One region of the Vibrio sp. 1978 genome, then DNA from elsewhere that is predicted to be linked to it. Evidence: riboswitches for the same ligand, from Rfam matches in the RefSeq annotation. Region 1 holds a riboswitch; the other holds the start of a gene.
What was found. A riboswitch is a leader RNA that binds a small molecule or an ion and turns the genes downstream of it on or off. The one in region 1 is predicted to bind lysine.

Region 2: another riboswitch for lysine. It lies ahead of lysC (lysine-sensitive aspartokinase 3); the one in region 1 lies ahead of tet(35) (tetracycline efflux Na+/H+ antiporter family transporter Tet(35)).

Annotation. Positions count from the first base shown of each region.
Region 1 covers NZ_JAWPOP010000003.1:222,115-226,585, forward strand. Annotated here, with positions in the region: gene hisD (histidinol dehydrogenase) at 1-494, opposite strand, end outside; gene hisG (ATP phosphoribosyltransferase) at 500-1,396, opposite strand; His leader region at 1,450-1,587, opposite strand; gene tet(35) (tetracycline efflux Na+/H+ antiporter family transporter Tet(35)) at 1,768-3,369, opposite strand; lysine riboswitch at 3,479-3,661, opposite strand; gene R8N49_RS04770 (H-NS family nucleoid-associated regulatory protein) at 4,244-4,471, shown strand, end outside.
Region 2 covers NZ_JAWPOP010000017.1:5,581-10,051, forward strand. Annotated here, with positions in the region: gene metH (methionine synthase) at 1-433, shown strand, start outside; gene lysC (lysine-sensitive aspartokinase 3) at 520-1,872, opposite strand; lysine riboswitch at 1,974-2,152, opposite strand; gene R8N49_RS16400 (pyridoxal-phosphate-dependent aminotransferase family protein) at 2,373-3,494, shown strand; gene R8N49_RS16405 (PglL family O-oligosaccharyltransferase) at 3,554-4,471, opposite strand, start outside.

The DNA of each region.
Region 1 (4,471 bases):
TCATCAGCGATTGGCGGTGGAGAACAAAGAACGACTTTACGACAACCTGCAATTTTTGCAGGAACGCCGAGCATCAAAACAGTCGATGGCAAAGGCGCACTGCCACCAGGAATGTACAAACCCACTTTTTGAATTGGACGTGTTACTTGTTCACAAAGAACACCTGGCTGCGTTTCCACCTTGAGCGGTTGCGGCTTTTGCGCTTTGTGGAACTTAGAAATATTGGCGTAAGCTTGCTCTAGTGCGCTCTTCATTGACTCTGACAAACGCTCTGACGCTGCCTTAATTTCCTGAGAAGAAACACGAATGGATTCAGGCTTAACACGGTCAAACTTTTCTGTCAGCTCAATAAGAGCAGAGTCACCTTCTTCTCGAACTTTAGCAATAACTTCGGCCACAGCAGTGGTGATATTGGCACCTTCTGCAATAGCAGGGCGCTCCAAAATAGAGTCTTGCTGATTCTCACTTAATGATTGCCAAACGACTGTTCTCATGATGCTTACTCCATCATTTTTTCAATTGGTAGAACGAGAATTGAACTTGCGCCCAACTCTTTCAGCTGTTCCATTGTTTCCCAGAATAGGTTTTCAGAACTCACTAAGTGAACAGCCATTTTCTGCTTATCTGCAGAAAGAGGAAGAACAGTTGGGTCTTCAGCACCTGGCAGTAGTGCTTTAATTTGATCTAACTTCTCTGCTGGGGCGTGAAGCATAATGTACTTAGATTCTTTCGCTTGCTGCACGCCTTGCATGCGAGTTAACAGCTTTTCGATTAGCGCCACTTTGTCTGCGTCGAACTCACCTGTGCGTTGAATCAATGTCGCTTTTGATTTGAAGATAATTTCAGCTTCTTTAAGGCCGTTCGCTTCCAGTGTTGCACCTGTAGAAACCAAATCAGCGATAGCATCAGCGAGACCCGCGCGAGGCGCAACTTCTACAGAGCCTGTCAGCATACATGTAGAGAATGGAACGCCGGCTTCATCCATGTACGCTTTTAGAAGTTGAGGATACGTTGTAGCAATACGCTTGCCAGCTAAGTCTTGTGGACCGTTGTACTCTTCGTCCTTGTCGATTGCGATAGATAAACGACAGCCACCAAAATCAAGTCGACGAAGCTGAACAAACTCGCAGGGTTCACCTAATGCTTTGCGGTCAAGGCGAACTTCTTCTAGTTCATTTTCGCCAATAAAGCCAAGGTCAACCACGCCATCCATAATTAAACCTGGGATGTCGTCGTCACGAACCAAGAGTAAATCAATTGGCATATTTTCAGAATGGACAACTAAACGCTCGCCCATTACGTTGAACTTTACGCCGCACTGTTTTAGTAGAGCTTGACTCTCTTTGCTAAGACGACCTTTTTTCTGAATTGCGATTCTTAAACGTTGTGTTTGCATTGCTTTGTCCCTATGCAAGATTTTGATATCTAAGTATTTTTCAAACTAATAAAACTAAAAAACCCTCGGGAGATTGAAGTCTCCCGAGGGTTTAAAATCTGCTTTTACTTTGATTTTACCTCCGGGAGTTTCCTGCCTCCCGGGTATGCGTACATCGCCCGAAAGACTAGATTGGGTGATGATGGTGATGAATGTTCATTACAAAATTACGCATACTTATTTCAAGGCTCTTCTCATTTGCTTTGTTACCAACCACACTAACCAAGCTGATTACTTTTTTCAACCCTTAATTTTAAAAAAATTCGAATTGTATAATACAAATAAAAAAGGAGGCCGAAGCCTCCTACAATTTCACCTTTTAAATCAGTGAATTACGCACTCTGGCAAGACGCTATTTTAGACTTTGAAAGCCATGACAAAATAGCGCAAACGATAACGAATGTTATCGACGCTGCAATAAACGAAAACGCAATTGAAGCAGTCATACCAAGGGCAATAAAGCCCACGCATGAAACAAGCGCGACTGATAATGCATAAGGTAGCTGTGTTGATACGTGATCAATGTGGTTACAACGTGCACCCGTCGATGACAAGATAGTCGTATCTGAGATTGGTGAACAATGGTCACCGAATACCGCACCAGCTAAAACCGCACTCAGCATCGGTAGCATTAGCGCTACGTCTGTTGCGCCAGCCATGTCACCCGCGATTGGTAGCATAATGCCGAACGTACCCCATGAAGTACCTGTTGAGAACGCCATTAGGCCAGACAACAAGAATAGGATAACTGGTAGCCAGTGTGGGTTAATGTTGCCCTGCGCCATTGTCGAAAGGTAAGTACCAGTCTTCATATCACCGATAACAGAACCAATGGTCCAGGCAAATACTAAGATTAGAATCGCACCAAACATAGACTTAGCACCAATCCAAAGTGTACGTGCGATCTCAGCCATTGGTAGACCTTGCTTCACAACAGTAAACAGTGCAACAGCTAAGCCAAGCAAGCTACCGTAGATTAGTGATGTACCTACATCTGTATTTTCAAAAGCACCAAGAAGCGCAAACTCCTTACCATCAGCAGCCAATGCTTGGCCACCCGTGTAAAGCATTGAAGAGATAGTCGCGATAATCAGCGTTACGATAGGAAGTATCAAATCTGACACTTTACCCTTTTCACTTTCACGGATATCTAGCTCTTCGTTTAGGTCATGCGCTTCTTGCGAGTCATTTTCTTTGTCTTTATCAAAGCCACGACCTTGCGATGCAGAGATTTCATGCTCACGCATTTTACCAATATCAAGACCAAACCACGCAACAGCGAACACCATTAGCAGCGCAAAAACGGCGTAGAAGTTCATTGGGATAAGACGAACATATGCGCCAAGAGCCGAATACTCTGTGATCCCATGTGAGACTAAGATCCCGCCAATAATAGTAATAATGTAAGCACCCCAGCTAGAAGCAGGCATAATTACACACATTGGAGCGGCGGTTGAGTCTAGAATGTACGCAAGCTTAGCGCGAGACACATAAAAGCGATCGGTTACTGGGCGAGAGATCGCACCAACAGCAAGGCTATTAAAGTAATCATCGACAAAAATGAATACGCCTAAAAAGGCGGCAAGAAGTTTGGAGCCGCGTTTACTCTTCACTCGAGATTGTGCCCATTCAGCAAAAGCACGAGTACCGCCAGATAGCGTTAATAAAGCTGTTGTCATACCTAATAAGATTAGGAAACCAACAATGCTCATGTTCCAAGTGTTAATTCCGCCATCTTCAATAAAGACAGAAGAAACTTGAGAACTGACGTAACCTGCGGTGTCGCTGATAGACCAGCTATTAAGTAGCACCGCACCTAGCACGATACCTACACCCAAGGAAACTAATACACGTCGAGTCAAAATCGCCAAAGTCAAAGCGACAATAGGTGGCAATAATGAAACAGGAGAACTAGAAAAATCTATTAAATTCATGATCTTCAAAAACCAAAGTTTGGCTAGAGATCTACTGCAGACAAGTCACGTAGCATACGATACGTGCTCATGTTGAACTTAGCGACAGGGAAGCGAACACTCCACCCAACCCTACAGTAGCGCTCCATAGTTTAATGTGAATATATACTATGGCAGTGTTGTTCCTTTCAGATACAACCCCAGCAAGTAACTTTGATGAGTTACTTACTTCGGCAATCTTCGCCTTCCACTATTATTCATTGGCATCACCCCAATAATAGCTACTCTTCGAGACCGCGCCTCTACGGCAACAACAAACAATTAACCACTAACTGTACAAATTAACAACAAATTGTCTGCAATATTGCATCAGGTGGCAGCCATTGTACTTATGATGAGAGTCAATGCAACACATCAAACTAAATTAAACAAATAAATAATGACTGAGATAATTTATAAACCTTGCCTACTTCCATAAGTTTTGTGCAACTGAAATCACATCAATCATGTTATTTATGAAACATTATTACTACCTTAGAAATATCATGGTTTATCTTATATCAATAAATTAAGGATATATGACACAGCATTAAAGATGGATGCTTCATATTTTTAAGTAATAACTCAAATTTTTTTATAAAAAACCAAGCTGTCACTCTCTCTATACAATAATGATTGTTGATTTTAGTTCTCATCTAATAATGATTTATTTCGAGTGTAATAATATTAATTGCTTTAAAAAATAGTCAAATTTAAACAAAATCTTGATTTAGCATTTGCACATAAGGAAAAGATAAAGTTAAATATAAGGACTCTTTGTTTATTTATAGATTGGCATTATTTAATCGTAACGATAAAAAGTGCCCAACACATTAACCTTTTAATAGGAATCGTTATGTCAGAGCTGACTAAAACCCTTCTAAATATCCGTAGCCTTCGTGCATTTTCTCGTGAGCTGACTCTAGAACAATTGGAAGAAGCTCTAGATAAACTCACTACTGTCGTAGATGAGCGTCGTGAAGCAGAAGAAGCAGAACGCGCAGCACAAGCAGAGCAAGAAGCTAAGCTTGCAGAGATTGCTGAGAAAATCGCTCAAGACGGTATTGACGTAGAAGCACTTATT
Region 2 (4,471 bases), on a different contig from region 1:
TGATTACAACGCAATTATGATTCAAGCGGTGGCGGATCGCCTAGCCGAAGCGTTTGCTGAGTATTTGCATGAGCGTGTCCGTAAAGAAATTTGGGGTTATGCAGCTGATGAAGATTTATCTAACGATGATCTCATTCGTGAAAAATACCAAGGTATTCGCCCTGCGCCGGGTTATCCCGCGTGTCCTGAACATACTGAAAAAGGACCGCTTTGGGAGTTACTTAATGTGGAAGAGAACATTGGTATGACTCTAACCTCCAGCTATGCAATGTATCCGGGCGCGTCAGTCTCTGGTTGGTATTTCTCTCATCCTGACTCACGTTACTTTGCGATCGCACAGATCCAAGAAGATCAGTTAGAGAGTTACGCCGATCGTAAGGGGTGGGATAGGATCGAGGCTGAAAAATGGTTAGGGCCAAACATTAACGGTTAAATTGATGTTTACCTCGTCCAAATGTAACAACTAATGAAACGACAAAGGGCTGCAAATACGCAGCCCTTTGTTTTATTGAGTTGAACTTACTTCTCAAACAACTCAGTGTGGAGTTTTTGTATGGCTTGTTTCGATACCGATTCATGGAGCAAGAAGCATAAGTTGTGAGGGCTAGCGCCATAACAAATCATGCGTAGGTTAAAATCTTCTAGCGTGCCAAAAACCTGTTTCGCGTAGCCTTTACTCTCACTCATGTTGTTTCCAATGAGAGCAACGAGGCATAGGTCATGTTCAACTTCTACCTTACATAACTCTTCTAACTCTTCTCGTGCAGCTTGCGGCAGCTGTGGTGCTCCGCCAGAGGTATCAGTTTGATCAAGTGTTAACGATACACTGATTTCAGATGTCGTGATCAAATCGACAGAGATCTTATGCTTTGCAAGGATCTCAAAGACCTTTGCTAAAAAACCGTATGCGTGGAACATATTGGCGCTGCGTAGCGTTACCATGGTTTGGTTACAACGCAAAGCTAGCGCACGGAATAACGGTGAGCTTTCGACTTGGTGGCGAATCCAAGTTCCCCCTTTTTCTGGCTCTTTCGATGACCCTACAAATACCGGAATGTCGTGGCGCAATGCAGGTACTAGCGTAGAAGGGTGAAGGATTTTAGCGCCAAAGTTAGCCATTTCTGAAGCTTCACTAAAGCTGATCTCAGGAATTGGTGAGGCTTTTGGTGCAATTCGCGGGTCTGTTGTGTAGATTCCCGGAACATCAGTCCAGATTTCTAGCCCTGCCGCTTTAACGCTCTCAGCAATTAAGGCGGCGCTGTAATCGCTGCCCCCTCGACCTAATGTTGTTGTATTACCGGCTTCGTCAGATCCTATGAAGCCTTGAGTAACAACAACGGATTGTTGGCAAAGTGGTACGAGTTTATCTTGCGCAAGCGTCGAAATTGCTTCAATGTTTGGCTCCGCGCGACCAAAGTTGTCATCAGTACGCAACACATCGCGGATATCAAAGCGCACTGCTTGAATGCCTCGCTCACACATTAACTGAGTTAGAATGTGCGTCGACATGAGTTCACCACATGCGACTAAATGATCGGTTAACTTCGCACTAGCTTGGATAGATGCAGCCTCGGCCAGGCTGGTTACGGTATCTAATATGCCATACACCTCGGCAGCAGTTTTCGTGCTGTCTTCGAGCTGAGTTAAAATGGCGTCATGAATGTTGGCCAAATTTTGTAGCAGCTCAGTACGGTGCGTTTGATCCTGAACACCGTTGGCGAGTTCTACCAATAGGTTGGTGACGCCAGAGCAAGCGCTGCTCACGACCAGGCGAGTATTTGGATTGTTTTCGATAATGGTGGCGCAACGACTCATTGCCTCAAAGTTGGCAACACTGGTTCCACCGAATTTAGCTACGTTAAATGCGCTCACTGCGTTCTCCCACGGCTTCCTAAAAAATTGTACATCCAATGTTTAGTGAGAAAAGGAACAGAGCAAAAAGAGAGGTATTTAGAATGCTATTTGAAAAATTTACCCTCAGAAGCCCTTCATCAGACTGCGCTGATGACAGTTGATGGGATTCAGCCCAATTCAACCGACAAGTCAAATCCTGCAACTTTGACTTACCTCGGCACTACTCCCCCTCAATGATTGGTGTTGGAATTGCGGTTCCACAAATCATCTACCTGGGTAGCGCTCCTCTTCTACATAAAGCTCAAACATTGAACGGTTTTGAGGCCTTAATGTCAATCAATATTTCAACCTTTATGGTGTTTTTTATTAACGATTTTGTGACACTGGTTTGACCTCCATACTTACGGCTAATTGCTGATAGAGGAAAAATCTATTAGGGTGAAGAACCCTACACCTGAGCCATGTTATTGAATAGAACTTTTAGAATGCTCAGGATAAAAGATAATCAAGGAGCTGACATGTCGATCCAAAGCTTTATTCCGCCTCACCGTATTTTAATGGGACCTGGTCCTTCTGATATTTATCCTCAAGTGTTACAAGCACTAAGCCGTCCTACGGTAGGTCACCTTGATCCTCTGTTTATCGGTATGATGGATGAGCTCAAGCAGCTATTGAAGTATGCCTTTCAAACTGACAATGAGTTCACTATTGCGGTTTCAGCGCCAGGTAGTGCAGGGATGGAAACCTGCTTTGTAAACTTGATCGAGAAAGGCGATAAAGTGATCGTTTGCCGTAATGGTGTATTTGGTGAACGCATGCGCGAAAATGTCGTCCGTGCTGGTGGTGAAGTTGTTATCGTCGATGATGAATGGGGGACGCCTGTTTCCATTGATAAAGTCGAGCAAGCACTCGAACAGCACCCAGATACAAAAATTCTTGCTTTTGTGCATGCGGAAACCTCAACTGGTGCAGTCAGTGATGCTCAAGCATTGGGTAAGCTCGCGAAACAGCATAATGCATTATCTATTGTTGATGCGGTGACATCGCTTGGTGGTGTGCCGTTAAAAGTGGATGAATGGCAACTGGATGCGGTTTACTCTGGTAGTCAAAAATGTTTGTCATGTGTACCTGGACTCTCACCAGTGACGTTTTCTCCTGCCGCGATTGAAAAGATTCAAGCAAGAACAACACCAGTACAGAGTTGGTTCCTCGATCAGAGTTTAGTTTTGGGGTATTGGAGTGGAGAAGGCAAGCGTAGTTACCATCATACGGCGCCAGTTAATAGCTTGTATGCGCTTCATGAAGCTTTATTGATACTGAAAAATGAAGGATTAGAAAACGCTTGGGCTCGTCACCAACTGATGCATGAAAAACTCAAAAATGGCTTACAAAAGTTAGGATTTGAATTTGTTGTGGACGAAGCCCATCGGTTGCCACAATTAAATGCGATTTACGTGCCTGAAGGAATTGATGAAGCAAAAGTTCGTGCTCACTTGCTAGAAACCTATAACCTAGAAATTGGTGCAGGCCTTGGGGCATTAGCTGGTAAAGCGTGGCGTATTGGCTTAATGGGTTACGGCGCTCGATCTGAAAACGTTGCGCTGTGCTTAAAAGCGTTAGAAGAGTCACTCACTGAATAAAATCATACAGCAATGAGATAAAGAAAAGCGAAGGTCATCCCTTCGCTTTTTGGTACTTATTACTCTGCACCTGAAGTGGGGGCTGGTGAGGCAGAGATTGCTTGAGAAGGTGGTTGGTAATTGACGTCACTGAAATCAATCTTCGGGAACAAAAACTGCGCTTCAGCTCTAATTTGCTCCGCTTTACTTGAGTCATCTAAGCCTTGGTAGGCCAAAATCAAATTATTATAAAATGCAGGGCGAGGCTTATCTTTGATGATTTTTAGCGACCAATCGATATAAGGCTGAATCAAGGTTGCGTCTTGTTGGTACAGCCCAAGGTTTAAAAACGTGCTATAGACATCCCAATCAAACCTGTCTTTCCAAACCACAGGGTTACTGACTTGATTCAGAATATCAGGGTTAGTTGGTCTAGTGGTCTCAAACTTCGTCAATACATAGTTCGTATGTAATGCGCTTACCATGTAAAACGTAAACGCAACGGGAAGTACCAAACTAAAAACACGCAGCAAGCTTTTGGTCACATTACTAAAGCCGACTTGTCGATAACGAGAGACGCGCTGATCGACCCAGTACAGTAGGATAACGAAGATCAACCAATGCACGAGAGAGTGGTAGAAAGGGTATTCCAGTTGTGAGTGCAATACGATAGGTATAAACAAGGCCAGCAACGCAAGACGAGTTCCGCGTTTGGCTTGATAGATTCGATACAGTACCAGTGCCATCGCTAAGAAGATGCCGATTATTGGCAGCAAGCCACCTTCTACTCCCCAGTAAAGTAGCTCATTATGCGGATGATCCATGGCTGGCAAACCTGCTGGGTAATTCTCATTTAGGGCATGTTGACGAGCCGTATACAGCATGTACTCAGATTCAAACTTGCCATATCCATAACCAGTAAAAGGCTTTTCAATCACCATGTCTAATGTTTGCGGAAAAGTATACGCTCGAGGAGACTCCATATTTACTTTTTCTGC